3 regions of the Kushneria marisflavi genome follow, and region 1 is predicted to be linked to each of the others. Evidence: predicted binding sites of a transcription regulator. Region 1 holds the regulator's gene; each other region holds the start of a gene.

Evidence for each region. The regulator FNR, encoded in region 1, switches genes on or off when oxygen is low (the NO sensors DNR and NnrR bind a similar motif). The targets are predictions, from matches to a motif close to TTGATNTANATCAA.
Region 2: the regulator FNR is predicted to act here: its motif matches at 887-900, upstream of B9H00_RS10055 (OmpW/AlkL family protein).
Region 3: the regulator FNR is predicted to act here: its motif matches at 3,710-3,723, upstream of B9H00_RS04760 (DUF883 family protein).

The regions. Positions count from the first base shown of each region.
Region 1 covers NZ_CP021358.1:1,600,355-1,606,330, reverse strand. Annotated here, with positions in the region: gene B9H00_RS07355 (ParA family protein) at 1-383, opposite strand, end outside; gene B9H00_RS07350 (alpha/beta fold hydrolase) at 495-1,436, shown strand; gene B9H00_RS07345 (DUF488 domain-containing protein) at 1,625-2,026, shown strand; gene fnr (fumarate/nitrate reduction transcriptional regulator Fnr) at 2,116-2,859, opposite strand; gene hemN (oxygen-independent coproporphyrinogen III oxidase) at 2,949-4,379, opposite strand; gene B9H00_RS07330 (carboxymuconolactone decarboxylase family protein) at 4,487-4,915, opposite strand; gene B9H00_RS07325 (TRAP transporter permease) at 5,090-5,976, opposite strand, start outside.
Region 2 covers NZ_CP021358.1:2,197,020-2,202,995, reverse strand. Annotated here, with positions in the region: gene B9H00_RS10060 (short-chain fatty acid transporter) at 1-772, shown strand, start outside; gene B9H00_RS10055 (OmpW/AlkL family protein) at 1,025-1,672, shown strand; gene B9H00_RS10050 (C40 family peptidase) at 1,904-2,425, shown strand; gene B9H00_RS10045 (DUF3298 and DUF4163 domain-containing protein) at 2,469-3,380, shown strand; gene B9H00_RS10040 (lyase family protein) at 3,406-4,557, shown strand; gene pcaDC (bifunctional 3-oxoadipate enol-lactonase/4-carboxymuconolactone decarboxylase PcaDC) at 4,800-5,972, shown strand.
Region 3 covers NZ_CP021358.1:1,017,490-1,023,465, reverse strand. Annotated here, with positions in the region: tRNA gene B9H00_RS04785 (tRNA-Leu) at 74-161, shown strand; gene B9H00_RS04780 (Crp/Fnr family transcriptional regulator) at 281-1,012, shown strand; gene B9H00_RS04775 (acyltransferase family protein) at 1,353-2,363, shown strand; gene B9H00_RS17120 (hypothetical protein) at 2,543-2,677, shown strand; gene B9H00_RS17105 (universal stress protein) at 2,741-2,974, opposite strand; partial or broken gene B9H00_RS17190 (universal stress protein) at 3,058-3,150, opposite strand; gene B9H00_RS04760 (DUF883 family protein) at 3,337-3,681, opposite strand; gene B9H00_RS04755 (NUDIX hydrolase) at 4,321-4,818, shown strand; gene dgcA (N-acetyl-D-Glu racemase DgcA) at 4,862-5,839, opposite strand; gene dgcN (N-acetyltransferase DgcN) at 5,839-5,976, opposite strand, start outside.

The DNA.
Region 1 (5,976 bases):
GTCAGCCCAGGTGGACAGTCCAGAATGACCAGATCGTAGTCCTCGCTGACCGGCTTGAGCACCCTGCGCAGGCGACTCGCCTTGCGCCCCTCGAGCAGTGAGTCCATTTCACGGGATTCAAGACCTGCCGGCAGCAGGTCGAGTCCCGCCATATCGGTGGCGCGGATGGTCTTGTCGAGGGTGGCCTTGCCCTTGACCAGTTTTTCAACGCCGCCGCCGCGAATCCTGGGTTTGTTGCGCAGATAAAAGGTGGTGGCTGCCTGCGGGTCCAGATCCCAGATCAGCACCCGCTGTCCATCAAGACTGGCCTGCGCGGCCAGATTGATGGCCGATGCCGTCTTGCCCACCCCGCCCTTGATACTGTAAAGCGCCAGAATATGCATATCAGCTTTCCTGTTGATGGGGCCCGGATCAGATCCGCAAGTGTGTGTCGGTGTGATGACGGCTTGATGACAGAAACCGGACCGTGGCATCGGTGGCCGGGAGACTGTGTCATGATGGATCATCATGGTGATGACAGGCGTTCAGGCAAAGGCGGTGACATGGAAAGTGATGTGACAGAAGAGACGCTTCACTGGTCGTGGGGGGGCATGAGCATCGAGGTCGGCGTAACCCGCCGTGGCCAGGGCCCGGAAGTATTGATACTGCCGGCGCTGTCGAGCATCTCGACGCGCCATGAAATGGATGCCCTGCAGACGAGGCTGGCCGAGCGATTTACCACGGTCTCGGTGGACTGGCCGGGCTTTGGCGACCGCCCGCGTCCTTTCATGGAGGCCACGCCGGCTATTCTGACGGCCTTTATCGACTACCTGCTCGATGAGGTCATCTTCCTGCCCGAGATGATCGTCGCCGCCGGGCATGGGGCCGGGATGGTCATTCGCCATCTGGAGCAACACCCCGACGCCGCCGACCGACTGGTGCTGATTGCGCCGACCTGGCGTGGGCCGCTGCCCACCATGGCCGGCGAGCACAAGCCCTGGTTTGGGCATCTACGCACCTGGTTTGATCGCCCGGTCATTGGTGCCGGTATCTACCGGCTCAACGTCAGCAACTGGTTTTTGCGTCGTATGGCCGGCGAGCACGTCTATGAGACCCCGAACTGGCTGTCTGGCGAGCGACTGGCGGCCAAGCGCCGCGTGGCCCGCACGCCCGGTGCGCGTCACGGCTCGATCCGGTTCGTGACCGGCGCCGTGGATCCTTTCAGCCGCCGCGAGGCCTGTGTGGCGGCGCTCAAGGGCGCCAGTGCCCGCACGCTCCTGATCACCAGCGAGAAAATGCCGCCGCGTTCACGGGCCGAAATGCGCGCCATGGGGGCACTGCCTCGGGTTGATACCGTATCGCTGTCGCACGGGCGCCTGTCGGTGCACGAGGAGTTTCCCGATGAGGTGGCCGAGGCCATTCTGGCATGGCTGGATATCCCACCACAGTACGATTGAGTTCTGGCGCTGGCCGGTCCCCGGGGTTATCCATCCGGCGAGGGATGATGAGAAATCATGGTCAATGCCGACTGTGCCGAGCCGTCCTTATCGAGTGAAACGACCTGGCACCCGGTGTATTCTTGGCAGGCTGACACCTCAAAAGAAGAAGAGCGTTCAGCTCTGGGAACATGATTTCAGGGGGTAATATGCTTATTGGTGATGTCCGCCTCAAGCGCGTCTATCAGCACTCGACCCAGCAGGATGGGGCTCGCTGGCTGGTGGATCAGGTATGGCCTCGCGGCAAGCGCGAAGAGGAGCTGTCGGTCGAGCAGTGGTATCGCGCCGTGGCGCCGTCTCGTCGGCTGCGCCATGCGTGGGAAAGCGGGCGAATCGATCGCACGACCTTTGAGCGTCGCTATCGTCTGGAGCTCAATCCGGGCGATCTCGAGCCGCTTCTGGACCAGGCACGTCAGCGGCGGTTGACGCTGGTCAGTGCCGTTCGCGATCTGGAAAGCTCGCATCTGCCGATTCTACGAGAGGTCATTCTCGAAGCGCTGCGCGGTGAGGCCGTGGTCAGTGAGCCTGACGCGGTGGCCGAGGCGCATTGATCTCGTCGCCACAAGAACAGCAAAACGCCCCGACCTGATCGGGGCGTTTTTTGTTGTCCGCAGAGCGGTGAGCAGGCTTGCCCGAATGATCAGGCGCGACGGCGCTCATTGCAGCAGGGCGCGATGATGCCGGCGCGCTTTTCAAGCGCCGCCATGTCCAGAATCTCCACGTGACGACCCTGTATGTTGAGCAGTTCCTGCTGCTGAAAACGCCCCAGTACGCGGCTGATGGTTTCGATCGCAAGCCCCAGATAGGTGCCGATATCGCTGCGAGACATTGGCAGGCGGAAGCGCTCGGCGCTGTGGCCGCAGCGATCAAAGCGGATCGAGAGATTGTGAAAGAAGCTGGCCAGGCGTTCATCGGCCGTCTTGCTGGAGAGCAGTCGCATCAGGCGACGATCATCGACAATTTCGCGGCTCATGCAGCGATAGAGCTGGTGACGAAGCTCCGGCAGGTGCTCCGAAAGACTTTCCAGCCGCTTGAAGGGGATCTCGCAGACCGTAGTGCGCTCGAGTGCGGTCAGAAAGCCGGGGTGAACGGCGCTATCGATGCTGTCCAGTCCGACCAGCTCACCGGGCAGATAGAAACTGGTGATCTGCTCCTCGCCATCGGTGTCGATAATGGTCTGCTTGAGGCTGCCGCTGCGCACGGCATAGACATTTTCAAAGGCCTCACCCTGCATGTAGAGCGTCTCACCGCGGGTCAGCGGCGCGCGTCGTCGCACGATCGTGTCGAACTGCTCAACATCGTCAAGAGACAGGGAAAGCGGCAGACACAGGGAGCTTAGCGAGCAGGTCTGACAGCGTGTCGGGTGAAGATGAGAGGAGGTCATTGGGCTGGCATGTTCCTTTGCATATGAGTGATGTGCCGGTCGCCTTCGTGACAAACCTGCCGTTGCTCGGCGTGTACGGGCGCAACCCTTCAGGTACGTTCACGCGCCTGAAGGGGGCGTGAACACTGCTGGCGATATTCAATGGGTGAAGAGGCATCAAAGGCCATGGCCAGCTGGCGGATCAGCAATCGACCCATGGGCATTACCATAAGCAAGTGCTTATTATATTCGATGAGACCGTCTCGCCGAAAGGTGGCAAGCCTTTCAAATGCATTGGCGAAATAGGATGACGCCCTGATCCCAAAGCGGGCTTCGATGGCGTCAAAATCGAGTTGCATGTCACACATCAGGCGGTGGATCACGTCACGCCGCAGTCGATCATCCTCGCTCAGGCGTACCCCGCGGCAGGTGGCCAGCTGACCATCGTCGATGGCCGTCTGCCAGGTCTCCAGCCGAGCGGTATTCTGCGCATAGACATCATCCACCTGACTGATGGCCGATACCCCAAGACCTATCAGGTCACACTGCGCGTGGGTGGTGTAGCCCTGAAAATTGCGTTGTAAATGCCCCTCGCGCTGTGCCACGGCCAGGCTGTCATCGGGTCTTGCGAAGTGATCCATACCGATATGGACGTAGCCGGCCTGCGTCAGCTTCTCGACCGTCATGCACTGGATGGCCAGTCGGGTGGCCGCATCCGGCAGGTCCGCGTGGTTGATGCGTCGCTGGGGCAGAAAGCGTTCGGGCAGATGGGCATAGTTGAAAACGCAGAGTCGGGCCGGTGCCATGTCGATCACCTGATCCAGAGTCCTGGCAAAGCTTGCCACGCTCTGATGCGGCAGGCCGTAGATCAGATCCAGATTCAGTGAGCGAAACCCAAGCCGATAGGCCTCATCGATCAGATTTTCGCTCAGCTCGCGTGGCTGGACCCGATTGATGGCTTTCTGCACGCGGACGTCCAGATCCTGTACGCCAAGACTCAGGCGATTGAATCCCAGCGACTGTAAATGGCGCAGGGTATAAACGTCGGCCTCGCGAGGATCGATCTCGATGGCGAAATCCCGCTCAGGATGGCTGGAAAGATTGAAGTGCGTTCCCAGCTGATCCATCAGCCGGCTCATTTGATCCAGATCGAGAAAGGTCGGTGTGCCGCCGCCCCAGTGAAGCTGCTCGACCCGTCGCCTGCCGTCGAGATGACGTCGCATCAGGAGCATCTCCCGGGTCAGTCGGGCCAGATAGGGCTCGGCGATGGCGGTCTGACGGGTCGCGATGCGATTGCAGCCGCAGTAAAAGCAGATGCGGCGGCAAAAGGGAATATGGACATACAGCGACAGATTACGTGCCGCAGCGTTGCTGCGTTCAAGGGCCTGTGTCAGCTGTGCCGGGCCGAAGTGATCGGTGAAGGCCGTGGCCGGCGGATAGGATGTATAGCGGGGGCTCTGGCCGTCATGGCGCTTGAGCAGCTCGATGTCCGGTGAAAACTGCACATCAAGGGAATCGGGTCGGGGAGCAGATGACAACATGAGGGATGCTCGTGGCAGGCAGTGATCATGCCATGCTACGAGCATCAGCGGGTGCGAGGTCTGACCTGGGTCAAATCATGCCGGCCAATCGAGCCGGGCATCGTGGATCAGCCGACGCGAACGTCGTCGTCCATATGGCGTGCCACGCGAGACATGGTGCTGGTCAACTCGATGGCCAGGGTCAGATCCGCCAGTTCACGCGGCGAGAAGGTGTTGATCGCCATCATGCGGGTTCTGGCATCGACCGGACGAAAATGGGTAAAGGACTCACACCAGGCCAAGGCTGCACGCTCACGAGCGGTGAAACGGTCTGAGTCGGCCCAGCGCGCCAGCTCACGCAGCTTGTCGGCATCAATACCCAGTGCTTCGGCTTCGCTGACCCGCAGGTTTTCGCAGTTGTCGCAGCCGCCATTGATCTGCGAGGTACGAAGCTCTGCCAGACAGCGAATGGAAGGGTCGAGGCTGCAATGTCGTACCGCACGGGTCGTGTGGTAGATATCGGTGGCATCGATTCGCTTGGGTCGTTCACTGGTCATGAGTGTGCACCTCAAAATGGTATGAATCTGGTCCTATTTAACGCTTTCGACAAAATTTAATCCACAGCCGGTATTTACAAAGTTGAGCGCGGTTTAAACTTTTGCAGGATTGGTAACCTGCAGTAGTGCCGGTTTTCCTGCGCCGCCCGATGCCATATCGGGCGGCGCAGTGCTTCAGGAAGTGGTCTGAGCCGTACGCGATTCAGTGTGACTGGATCGGCGCCTGCGCTGAAAGTAGACAATCAAGGCCAGTATTAAAAGGGCCGGAATCCACAGCCACTCCTTGGCAAAACGCTCGCGGGGCAGTTCGACGCTGACAATGGTCTGATCCATGTCCAGCCCCAGCTCGCTTGCCTGACTGCCCCAGCCGACCGTATCCACAATTGTGGTCTCTCCGTCCTGACGCAAGGCCAGACCCAGATTGTCCAGCCGTGCCTGGCCGCTGTCGCCTTCTACCACCGGCACCTCGATCACCAGACGCATGGGGGCGCCGTAGTCATCAAGCCCTTCAACCGCTACCCGCATCGTCTGCCCTGCCTCCAGCTCGCCGTAGGCCTGAGCAAACTGTGCCGGCGGCATCTCCTTGAAGGGCGGCTCGATCATGTCCTGCCAGAAGCCGGGGCGGAACAGGGTGAAGGCCACCAGCAGCAGCAAGATGGTCTCGTGCCAGCGATTGCGCACCACAAACCAGCCCTGGGTGGCGGCGGCAAAGACCAGCATGGCGAGGGTCGCTACTACAAAGATCAGGATGCCGTGCCAGAGATCGACGTTGATGAGCAAAAGGTCGGTGTTGAAGATGAACAGAAACGGCAGCGCCGCCGTGCGCAGGCTATACCAGAAGGCCTGAAAACCGGTACGTATGGGGTCGGCACCTGAAATGGCGGCCGCCGCAAAGGAGGCCAGTCCCACCGGTGGCGTGACATCGGCCATGATGCCGAAATAGAACACGAACAGGTGCACCGCGATCAGCGGCACGATCAGACCCTGCTGCTGACCGAGCTGCACGATGACCGGGGCCAGCAGTGCCGACACCACGATGTAGTTGGCCGTGGTCGGCAGCC
Region 2 (5,976 bases), 600 kb from region 1:
CATCGCATTGACCCTTTTGTTGCTGGCGCTGCTGCTGGCCTTTTTCGCCCGCCAGAAACAGCCCGAGCACATCATCACCCTGCAGATGACCGATCAGACCGCCTCGGAACCCGCCGAATCGCCAGCCACCCACGACGGTACGCCTTCCGATCGCATTGAACACAGCCGGCTGCCAACCCTGTTTCTGGGGGCGATGGCCATCCTGTATCTGATCGCTCAGGCCACCACCAATGGCCTTAACATCGACCTCAACACCGTCATCATTTTCTTTCTGGCACTGGGGCTTTTACTGCATCGAAGCCCGAAGGCCTATCTGGGCGCCGCGGAAAAGGGGGTTCGTGCGGCCAGCGGCATCATCGTGCAGTTCCCGCTGTATGCCGGCATCGCGGGCATGATGACCGGTTCGGGACTGGTCATGTACTTTTCAGAGGCCGTCATCTCGCTCGCCACGCCTGCCACGTTTCCGATCCTGACCTTTCTGTGCGCCGGCATCGTCAACTTCTTCATCCCCTCCGGTGGCGGTCAATGGGCCATTCAGGGACCGATCATGATGGAGGCCGCCGCCGCCATCGGCGCCGACCCGGCCCAGACCATCATGGCCTTTACCTGGGGCGATGGCTGGACCAACCAGATTCAGCCGTTCTGGGCCCTGCCGCTGCTGGGCGTGGCGGGACTTTCAGCACGCGACATCATGGGCTATCTGATCATCTGGCTGGTCATCTCGGGGCTGGCCATCGGGGGCATGTTTGCCGCACTGGCCCTGTTGGGTTAAGTGATCACACGAATCATCGAGGTACCGCATCAGTAGCGCGACATGGATGGCCTTTACCGTATGAGTTCATCTTCAACCGGTATATGCAGCGTTATCAGATCTCTTTCAATGGATTTGACGTGCGTCAATAAATGAACAGCGTTCGCCTGGCACAATGATGTCAGGCATTTAAAGGGATCGGGTCAGGCGCATCACGCCTTGAAGGGGAGCCCGAACCACTTCAGAAAAAACCTGTTCAGGGGAACCAGACACATGCGCGCGCTGCCGCTTATTTCCATTGCCGCTCTGGCACTCGGGGTAACCGTGGGTACAACTGCCCAGGCTGCTGAATCCACTTACGGTCAGGGCGATTTCTTCACCCGCGCCGGCCTTGCCAAGGTTTCGCCAAAAGACGACAACGGTGATTACGATTCACTGGGAGTGGACAAGGTCGACGTCAAGGATGGTCGTGGTTTTGCGATCACCTTCGGCTATCGTTTCCTCGACAAGTGGGGTGTAGAGCTGCTGGCCGCGCAGCGCTTCAAGCATGATTTCAATCTGGACGGCGATCACGGCGGCTCGGTCAAGCACCTGCCCCCGACGCTGACCCTGCAGTATTATCCGCTGGGCGGCACCGATGCCCGCGTACAGCCCTATGTCGGCGCCGGTATCAACTACACCCGATTCTCGGCGGAAAACGTCGATATCGAGGGCGCCAGCATGGACATGGAGAACTCCTGGGGGTGGGCCGGTCAGGTCGGTGTGGATCTCGTGCTCAATGATCACTGGGCTCTGAATGCCGCCGCCTGGTATCTGGATATCGATTCCAACGTGACGGCCAGTGCCGGAGGTGAAACCTACAAGACACATCTGGACATCGACCCGGTCGTCATCATGAGCGGCATCAGCTACCGCTTCTAATCCGCCGGGTTTCAACGATCAGTACCCTTTTGCACCGCACTCTCGACCGGTGCTGCCCCGACGGTTTCGGCCTGCCGTCGGGGTTTTTTATGCCTACGGATCAGCCTCGAACATGCCCTGGCATCCTGGCGCACCTTCAGCGTCGGCAAACCTCCGCGTCAGGCAGGGCTCGAAAACGCATAACGCTCGCGGTTAATATCGCAAGACCTGCTGCCGATCGGAAACCTGCTCATGTCACTGTTCGCTGCTTCAAGCCTGCCTCTGCGCCCCGCCCGGCGCCTGCGCGAGATCTTTCTGCTGATGACGCTTTTGTGGCTGGCCGGCTGCGCCGGTAACCCGGAAATGCAGACCAGTGACATGGGGCCCATTTCCGAACAGCAGGATCTCTCGATCGAGCGCGTGCTGGTGATGAACCATGCCCGTGACGCGCTGGGGACACCCTATCGCTATGGCGGCACCACCCCTTCGGGGCTGGACTGCAGTGGCCTGACCCAGACCAGCCTTCTGGCAGCGGGCATCGAGATCCCGCGGACCTCCCAGCAGCAGTTTGACGCGCTCGAGCGCATCGACCGCGCCCGTCCGGGCGATCTGATGTTTTTCGGCTCAGGGAACCGAGTCAGCCATGTCGGCATCTACATGGGTAACAATCAAATGATTCATGCCCCTGGCAGCGGTCGTCAGGTCAGCATTGCCCAGCTGGGCAACCGCTACTGGCGCAGCCACTATCGCGGCGCGGCGGCACCGGCCCCCTGAACGGGCCGACCCCTTACCCACCTGTCACGAAAGAGAGCCCTCAATGATCGACCCTACACGCTATCGGTGGCTGGCGGTGCCGGCCCTGCTACTGACCCTGGCCGCCTGCGATCAGGCCAAGAATGACCCACATGCCGACAGTCAGACCAGCACCCAGGACAGCGGGTCCTCGACGACGGAGGCTACCGGGGCTCAGGACCCGCAGGGTCAGCAGAATCAGGATCAACAGAAGGGCCTTTCCCCCACCTTCGTTGATCGTACGATCACCGACCCGAACTGCCAGGGCGATCAATGTGCCAGCGTTGAGGTGCGCATGGTCCAGTTTGACAGCGACCCGGCGCTTTCCAGCGATATCGAACGGCGCCTGATTCGGATGGGCAGTCCGATCAGCGATTCGGTCGTGCCAGAGGATGCCCTCCCCACCACCGTGGAGGCCTATGCCGACAACTTCTTCGATCAAAGCGCTCAGGCCAATCAGGACTCGGACAATCCCCGGCCCTATAGCTCAACGCTGGAAGCAAAGGAGATCAGCCGGCACGATGATCTGCTGGTACTCGAACTGCAAAGCTATGTGATGACCGGTGGCGCCCACGGCATGCCGGGCACCCACTATATGGTGATCGATGAAAGGACCCATCAGGTCGTGACACTCGATGACATGCTCAAGGAAGGGCAACAGCCCGCCTTCGAGGCGGCGCTGAAAAACGCCTGGCAGGACTGGCAGAACAACAGCGACGCGGGCAGGACGCTGGACCCCCTCAACTGGCCGTTCTCATCCAGTGACAACGCCGCACCGCTTGAGGACAGCATGGCCGTTACCTACGACGCCTACACGCTCGGGCCCTATGCCATCGGCCAGCCCACGCTGACCATTCCCTATAGCGCCTTGAGCGATATTCTAAAGCCGCGCTTCATCCCCGCCACTGATACCCCATCGGCTCAGTCGGCCCACTGAGCCGGTCACAACGGCCGGAGGTGTCATGTCACGCGAGCTTTTACAGCATCCCTTCATGAGCAGGGCAGCGCTTGAGCACTTCACCACCCCGGCGCTGATCAGGGCCATGTTGGCCTTTGAGCTGGCGCTGGCGGATAGCGAAGAGCAACACGGTATCCTGCCGGCGGGCACGTACCTGGCCATGGCACATCATTTGACGCCCGAGGTCTTCGATGCCGTCGCGCTCGAGACGGATACCGCACTGGGCGGCAATGCCGCCATCCCGTTTGTGCAGCAGGCGAAGGCCGCGCTGCCTGAGTCACTGAGACAGTGGTATCACCATGGCGCCACCAGCCAGGATGTGCTGGATACCGCACTGATGCAGCTCAGCGCACAGCGACTGCCAGTGATGCTGGGGCTTGTCGAGCGCAGTCTGGACGCTCTGGCGCAGCTGATGCGCCATCATGGTGACACCCTGATGATTGGTCGCACCCTGATGCAGCAGGCGCTGCCGACCACCTTCGGCGTGCGTGCCGCGCAGTGGGCGCTGCAACTGGACGAGGCACGCCTGCGACTTTCAGACATCGCTATCAAAGGCCTGCCGGTCCAGTTTGGCGGCCCGGTAGGCATTCATGGCGGCCTGCCGGGCGGGCTGCCCCTGATGGAGACGCTGGCGCAACGGCTGGGACTGCGCGCGCCCCTGCTGCCCTGGCACACCAACCGCCAACCCATCCATGCCCTGATGACCGCGCTGGATGCACTGGCCGTTGCCGCCGACAAGATTGCCGGCGATATCATCCTGCTGGCTCAAGGCGAGCTTCAGGAGCTTGCCGAACCCGCCGGCGAAGGCGTAGGGGGCTCATCGTCGATGGCCCACAAGCGCAATCCTGTCCGTTGCACCCTGATCCGTGCGGCCAGTCGTGGCATCCACGGTCATGTCACCACCTTCCTTCATGCCGCCAGCCAGCCACTGGAGCGTGCCGCTGGAGAGTGGCACAGCGAATGGGCCGCCCTGATCGAATCCCAGCAGCTGCTTGAAGGGGCCCTCGACCAGCTGGCCATAACCCTGGAGGGACTGGAGGTTCATATTGATGCCATGGCGCGCAATCTCGCCGCCACGCACTCATCGGATGCCAGAGCGCAGCTCGGCAGCGCTCATGACCAGATCGCTCGGGTGCTGGACCACCTGGGACGATAGCCATGGCACGAGCCCCACACTTTGGCACATCACGCCTGCCATCTTTATTCGCGGTGCCTGAGGGGTCGTAAGACTTTCCGATCCCTGCCGCGCGCAACAATCGTCTAACGTGTGCTCATTCGCGGCCTCGAGAATCACTTCAGCACACTTGTTTGCCCCCCTCCCCACCAGAATGCCAACAGGCTTCCATCAATCAATACGCGCTTCGGTTGCCATCGCAACGCTCTCTCAGCGAGGTCACCATGCGGTTTCTTTCCCTGCATCAGCGCCGGATTGCCTGGCGACTGACCGGTGCCGAAGCAGCACCGCTTCTGATTCTGGCGCATCCTCTGGGCATGCATCAGGGCATCTGGGATGAGCTACTGCCTCATCTGCTGCCTCATTTTCGCCTGTTGAGCTGGGATCTGCCCGGCCATGGCGCCAGCGCGCCCATACAGCAGGCCATCACGCTGAAAACACTGGCCGACGACGCCGTGGCATTGGCCGATGCCGTCGGGGCCGAGCGCTTTTATTTCGTGGGCACCTCGATCGGCGCGGCCATCGGCCAGACGCTGCTTCAGTATCACCCGCAGCGTCTCAAGCGACTGATGCTGACCAGTACCGGCGCCACGATCGCCACCCCGCAGGACTGGCACGAGCGGGCAGAACGCGTCCGACACGAGGGACTGGCGGCGCTGGCCGACACCCTTGCCCCTCGCTGGTTTTCTCTCGCGACACGTACGACCTGCCCCGACCTTGTCGAGGGCTGGATGGCACAACTCGCCCGGAGCGACGGGGAAAGCTACGCCCGCCTGTGCGAAGCGCTGGCCGACTTCTCCACCTCGCGTGACGATCTGGAAGAGAAACTGCCTCCGCTGGCGCTGCTGGGAGGTATGGAGGATGTGGCCACGCCCCCTGCCGCGCTGAAGGCGCTGGGACGTCTGCTGGATGATGCCCCGGTGACGCTTCTGGAAGATATCGGCCACGTGCCGGCCGTTGAGGCCCCCGAAGTTCTGGCGCGACATCTACACCAGGCCCTGCGCTCATCAGAGAGGCCTACCGGGGAAGGTATCGGCTTCGAGACGGGTCTTGAAGTGCGTCGACGCGTACTGGGCCCTGAACATGTGGCCCGTTCACTGGCGGCGGCGACCGATCTTGATATGCCCTTTCAGTCGCTGATCACCCGCACCGCCTGGGGCGAGCTCTGGGGGGACGAGACCCTTAGCGTGACCCAGCGCAGCATGATCACGCTGGCGATTCTGGCCGCGCTGGGTCGCGATGGCGAGCTTGGTCTGCATCTGAAGACTGCCCATCGCACCGGTGTGACCGTCGAAGAACTACGCCAGGTGCTGATGCATGTGGCGACCTATGCCGGCGTGCCCGCAGCCAATCACGCCTTCTCTCTGGCCCGCCAGCATGGCTGGGGCGATCAATGACAAG
Region 3 (5,976 bases), 580 kb from region 1:
TGATAGCGGATGCGACCGGTCTACGTCATTGACGTGTTGGCTACGGGCCGTATAATACGCCTCGCGCAACACTGCCGGTGTGGCGAAATTGGTAGACGCAGCGGATTCAAAATCCGCCGGACTAATACTCCGTGTCGGTTCGAGTCCGACCACCGGTACCACCTCTTTACGATATCTCCTCTTTCGTTTTTCCTCTCTGCTTCTTGCCATCTGTCACGGCGAGGCGTGTATTCTTGCCTGAAATATCTGTTTTAAACACTCATGACAGAGGAGATTCCACGTGTCTCATCAAAGCTGCATGGTTAAGCATTTTCAATATTTTGCTGACCTGGCCGATTGGGAAGTCGAGCTTTTGAATACGCTTGAGAAGTCTCCCGAACAGCTGAAAAGCGGTGATTCATTATGGCGGGAAGGCGAGCGTGCCGATGAGATGGCCGTGCTGAGCAAGGGCTGGGCCTACAGCAGCTATGTGCTGGAAGATGGTAGCAGGATGATTCTGGATATCTTTATGCCCGGAGACGTGGTCGGCCTTCGTGAATACGCACTCCATGAACATCAGTCGACCGTGGATGCCATCACGGATTGTACGTTCTGTCGCTTCCCCCATTGCCATCTGGACAATGTGTTTGAGCAATCCGGCCGATTGACCAGTACCTTCTTCGCCATTTCAGGCATTCAGCAATCCATGCTGGTTGAGAGAATGGTCAATCTGGGGCGCAGAAATGCTCAGAACAGGCTGGCTCATTTTCTATGCGAGACGCGCAGCCGTCTTTCCAAAACCAACAGTGGCGCGCTCAACGAGTTCAGGCTGCCGTTATCGCAACAGATGCTGGCCGATTTGATGGGGTTAACGCCGGTTCACGTCAGCCGGGTATTTTCTTCTCTACGCGAGCAGTCGCTGGTTTATCGTGACCGGCATCAGATTACCATCCCCGATATTGATCGGTTGCAGATGTTCTCTGATTTCAGGGAAGGCTATCTTCGGATGCAATCAAAGAGCAAAGAGGTTTAATTCTCGGTTGTGGTTGCTTTCGAAAAAGGCGTTGGGCGCCAGGGCCCGGCTGAAAAAATAAAGTATTAAAAAATTAACCTTAAATCCATATTCCGATTGCTTTGACGTCATACCATTTGATGGTTAAAACGAGGTGTCTGGAGTGTCTGATTGTAGAGACGGTTGTCACTATTGTTTTATTTTTGATGCTTGGGCGTTAATTCCCTTTTGAACTGGCGAATCAGCATACTTTATATTTCTTTCTTACATTAGCTTCCTCTGCCAGCATCGTCTGTCAGAGGGTCCGGTAATGGCCAGAGAAATTATTTCATCAGCGTCACAAAAGAGTCGAATAAGGTGGATGGATGCCCTGAGAGGGCTTGCCATTACCATGGTGGTCTATTTACATAGTGCCGACTCGATGGCGCTCAAGTTCGATGACCTTGATCCCATCTTTACACAAATCAATGGTTATTTTTCGCCCTTCAGGATGCCGGCGCTGATGCTGCTGTCAGGTCTTCTGGTGGCAGGTTCTATGCGCAAGGGCGCCGGGCGTTATTTCAAGGGTAAGCTGTCAGGTATTCTTTACCCTTATGTTATCTGGTCGATTGTTTCCTATGGCCTGTTCATATATCGAGCGCATTTTAACGGCAAGCCGGTAGTTGAGTTCTGGCACTCACTGTTTTTCGAGCCCATGGCCTATCTGTGGTTCATTTATTATATCTTTTTCTATTATGTGATTGCCTATTTCGTTCTCAGACTCCACTGGAGTGTGTCCATTCTGGGATCGCTGGCACTTTATCTGGTGTTGAAAGATACTGAATTTGACCGCTTTATCTTTCACCTTCCGTTCTTCATTCTGGGGGGGGTGCTTGGATATCATCTTGAAGCCTTCAAGCACTTCATAGAACGTACCAGCTGGCTGGCGGTTCTGGCACTGGCAGGTCTGGTGACCTGGTATGTCATGGCCTATCAAGGCCTGGTGACTACTGGCGGTGCCTATCAGCCCATTTCCATGGCATTGGCATTGGCCATGACACTGGTGCTGCTGCGTGTGGTGACTTTCAAATGGATGGCTCCGGCACTGCGCCCCTTCGAGTGGTTTGGCCGCAACTCGCTGGTACTTTTTCTTGTGCATTTTCCTGTTACATGGGTGGTACCTGTCGTTCTCGCGCGCGTGGTTCAGGGTGATCCGGACATGGTTTTTCCGATTTACTTCCTGGGCGTGTTGGCGGTCAGCTCGCTGGCAGCCGTGATGAACAATCGAAGCAAACTGGTATCGCTGCTTTTTACGGCCAATGTATTGGTCAATCGCAAGGCATCCGCTCGTTCCGAGGTGCGTATCGGTAATACAGGGATTGCTTACAAATAGAGTTCTTTAGAATATCTGTATATTGACATGGCCGGCTTTCGAGTCGGTCATGTGTCTTTAAATGGAAGAGCGCTTTTGTAGACAAGTGCAACGAGCCCTGAAAGCCCCTAGAATGTCGATATTCATATGACCGGGAAGCGTGTTTCGGTCATGTCTTGTCGGGCTGGCACGGAGTGTTCATGAGCGAGGGCGTACTGCACTTTTTCTTCATTACGACAGGCGCGATTCTGACGCTTTTATTTTTCCCGTTACTGGTCATGGTGCTTTTCAAGATATTGCGGCGCTGGCGCGAGGAAAAACGCTCTCGGCACTGAAGGTGCGCCGCAATATTCATGAATGCCCGGCATGGTTCGGCAACACATGTGGGCACCTGAATTTTATCTTACCGTGACCACGCGGCAGGCAGCGCGATGATTGACCGCACGGGAGACGCTGCCTCCTGTAGCGTTTGAGGTTCTACCCAACCCCTTGTATCCCATCACGATGGCATCGGCGTCCAGTCGGTGTGCCTCACGTTCAATGACTTCTGCCGGGTCGCCCGTGCGAACAAGAATGCTGGTGTCGAGATCCGATGCGTCGATGGTTTCCAATGCCGTCTCGATAAGTTGCATGGCGGCACTGTTCCGGGGGGGGGTGATGCCTGGGTGGCGTCATCCTTTTCGTTAATGACCGGGACATGCAGTAGATAGAGTCTGGCATGGCTGGCACGTGCAAGATGCGCGGCGATATCCAGTGCCTTATTGGCATTTCCGGAGCCATCCAGAGGTACGAGAATTGTGCGATACATCAATTGGCCTCCTTTTGTTTGTGTCGTGTCATGGTCATCGCGCGCTTGACAAGTATAAAAACGAAAGCGCGATGTCCACTGGCGCCTTGTCATGCCCATTGGATGATAGGGGAAAAACCGGTATGGGCAGGACAGATACTAAAACGCCCGCACCAGAAGGGGCGGGCGTACAAAAGGCTTCGTCGATCAGAATCGACGGCCCAGCAAAAGACCGGCGACCAGCCCGATCGCTGCACCTGCGCCAATATAGCTCCAAGCATTTTCATGGACATGACGATCCAGGTCACGGGCACCTTCTTCAGTCAGCTCCCAGGCGCGGTGACCTTCATCTTCTACTCGATCACGAGCCTGATGCCAGCGCTGGCCAAGATGATCACCTGCACCCTTGAGACGACTGCGTACCTTTTGACCCGTGGAATCCAGCTCATCTTCATAGCGTGCCAATGCGCGTGCACCACGCTTGTTCAGTTCCTTTTCATAGTCCTTGAGTCGACGAGTCGCTCGGCTATCACTGGATGAAAAAATGCCCATCGGATGTCCTCCATTGACGTGGTCAGGCTTGTTTCAGATCAATACTGAAAAGAGTAGTGCTCAGTACAGATGGCTGAAAACATGGGTGTCTTTCTGGTTTATGCAGAGACAATTGGCGTTTGTCATGACCTGCATGACTTGATTGGACACTGTACTCAAGCGTAGTTCAGATCAGGTCAATTGACCTGATCTTCGTGGGGATGGTCATGGACCGTCATGCCTGTAATGCACCTGTACAACAAGGTGGCTTTTCTTGAGTTAAATTGATTTTTGAAAATAAAAAAACTGCGATGCGCTGAAAAATATAGACAACACCTTTACAAGTGTTACTATTTTCGCGCTGCAAGGATGCAGTCAGAAGGCAGGAAGCCTTCACTTAGCGCAGAATCTTCCAGGAAGGAAGAGTGTTTGATGACGCCAAGGAGGGCGTCTGATGCCACAACGAGCAATACCCGCCAATGCTTCCCTGTCGTCGTAACTCTCTTTTTCTCGTGATGTCGTCTTCACATGACGGTTTCTGGCTGGCTTCGTTTATCGAGGCCTTTTTTGTGTCTGTGTTTCGGGCAGTACTGGTGACGGCCTTCGAATACGCCAGGCTCAGGCGTAAGATGGTCCGCTTTACTCTCGGAGAGTGCTGTCATGGGATCATCACGAGCACGTGTCCAGATTGTGGATACCCTGAACCGGCCCGCGGGAAGTGCGCGTCGATGCGATATGCGTCGGCTGAAAATATGGCATCGGGCCGTTTATATCCTTGTGCTTGATCAGCATGATCGGCTGTGTGTACAGCGGCGCACCCTCTGCAAGGATATCTTTCCGGGGTATCGCGACCTTTGTGCCGGGGGCGTGGTCGATGCCGGCGAATCCATGGCTAGTGCGGCCCGGCGCGAGCTTCATGAAGAGCTGGGGTTATCCCTCACATTAAGTTGGTGCCTGAAGCTTCATTTTGAAGAGGGCATGAACGCGTTTGGCAGCGTCTTTATCGCACGCTACCACAATCAGCCCATAACGCTTCAGTCCAGCGAAGTAGAAGCCATTGAATGGATGACGTTAAGTGAGGCGCTGGCGGTGCAGGACGCAACACCCGATTCACAGCAGGTGCTAAAGGCCCTGATGGATCAGGGTTTTTTGTCGTGAGTTTCTGGCGTGAGCGCCCACCCGTGGGCAGGCGCCTGAATTTTCAGGTGTCGTGGGTTTCCCTGACCCACCCGTTGCGATAATCCAGCGACGGGACATCATCACTTGATAACCAGATCGGGCCATCCAGATCAACAATAACGGCGTGGGCGGCCACTGGCAGTGCTGCCCGCATGGCCATGGAAGTCCCCAGCATGCAGCCCACCATGATGGCCATGTCATGTTTGCGGGCTTCTTCTACCATCGCCAAAGCTTCTGTCAGTCCACCGCTTTTATCAAGCTTGATGTTGATCATCTCATAGCGGTCGCTTAGTCGAGCGATATCTTCTCGGGTATGGCAGCTTTCATCGGCGCATAGCGCTACCGGATGATCAAAATCAGCCAGAATGCCATCTTCTCCGGCAGGCAGGGGCTGTTCGATCATTTCGACGTCAAGCTCTGCCAGCGCCCGGCACCAGGCTTCCACGTTTTCCGGTGCCCACGCCTCATTGGCATCAATGATGAGACGTACGTCAGGCGCGGCTTCCCTTACGGCACGCACCCGTTCGACAACCTGCTCATCGTTGAGCTTGATCTTTAAAAGTCTTGCTCCCTGAGCCAGCTCCTGTCGGGCTGCCTCGGCCATCTCTGCTGGCGTTGCGATGGAAATGGTATGGGCCGTGACAATTTCATGTCCGATCGGGGGGCCCAGCCGCGCTGTTGGTGTGGTGCCTTCCAGCGCGCACTCCAGCGACCACAGAGCACAGTCGAGCGCATTGCGCGCCGGGCCTGCCGGCAGCCGCTCAAGCAGTGCCTTGCGATCAATGCCCTGCTCAATGGCCAGCGATACTTCATCGATCTCTTCCATGACCGATTCGGCACTATGGCCATATCGAGGGGTGGGTTTGCTTTCGCCTATTCCCACAAAGCCGTCCTGGTGAATTTCGACGCGAATAATGTCAATTGACGTGCTGGCACCGCGCGCGATCACGAACGGGCGATCCAGTAGCCAGGTCTGGGTATAACGCTTGAGCGTACGCATTACACGGCTCCTGTCGTAAAGGCGGTGACCAGCGGTTCGATACCAAAGCGAATGGGGTCGGTAGCCGGAACGCCAAACTGCTGGCTCAGTGCCTCCAGCTCGCGTCTTGCCGTTTCCTCATCCACCTGAGACGTATT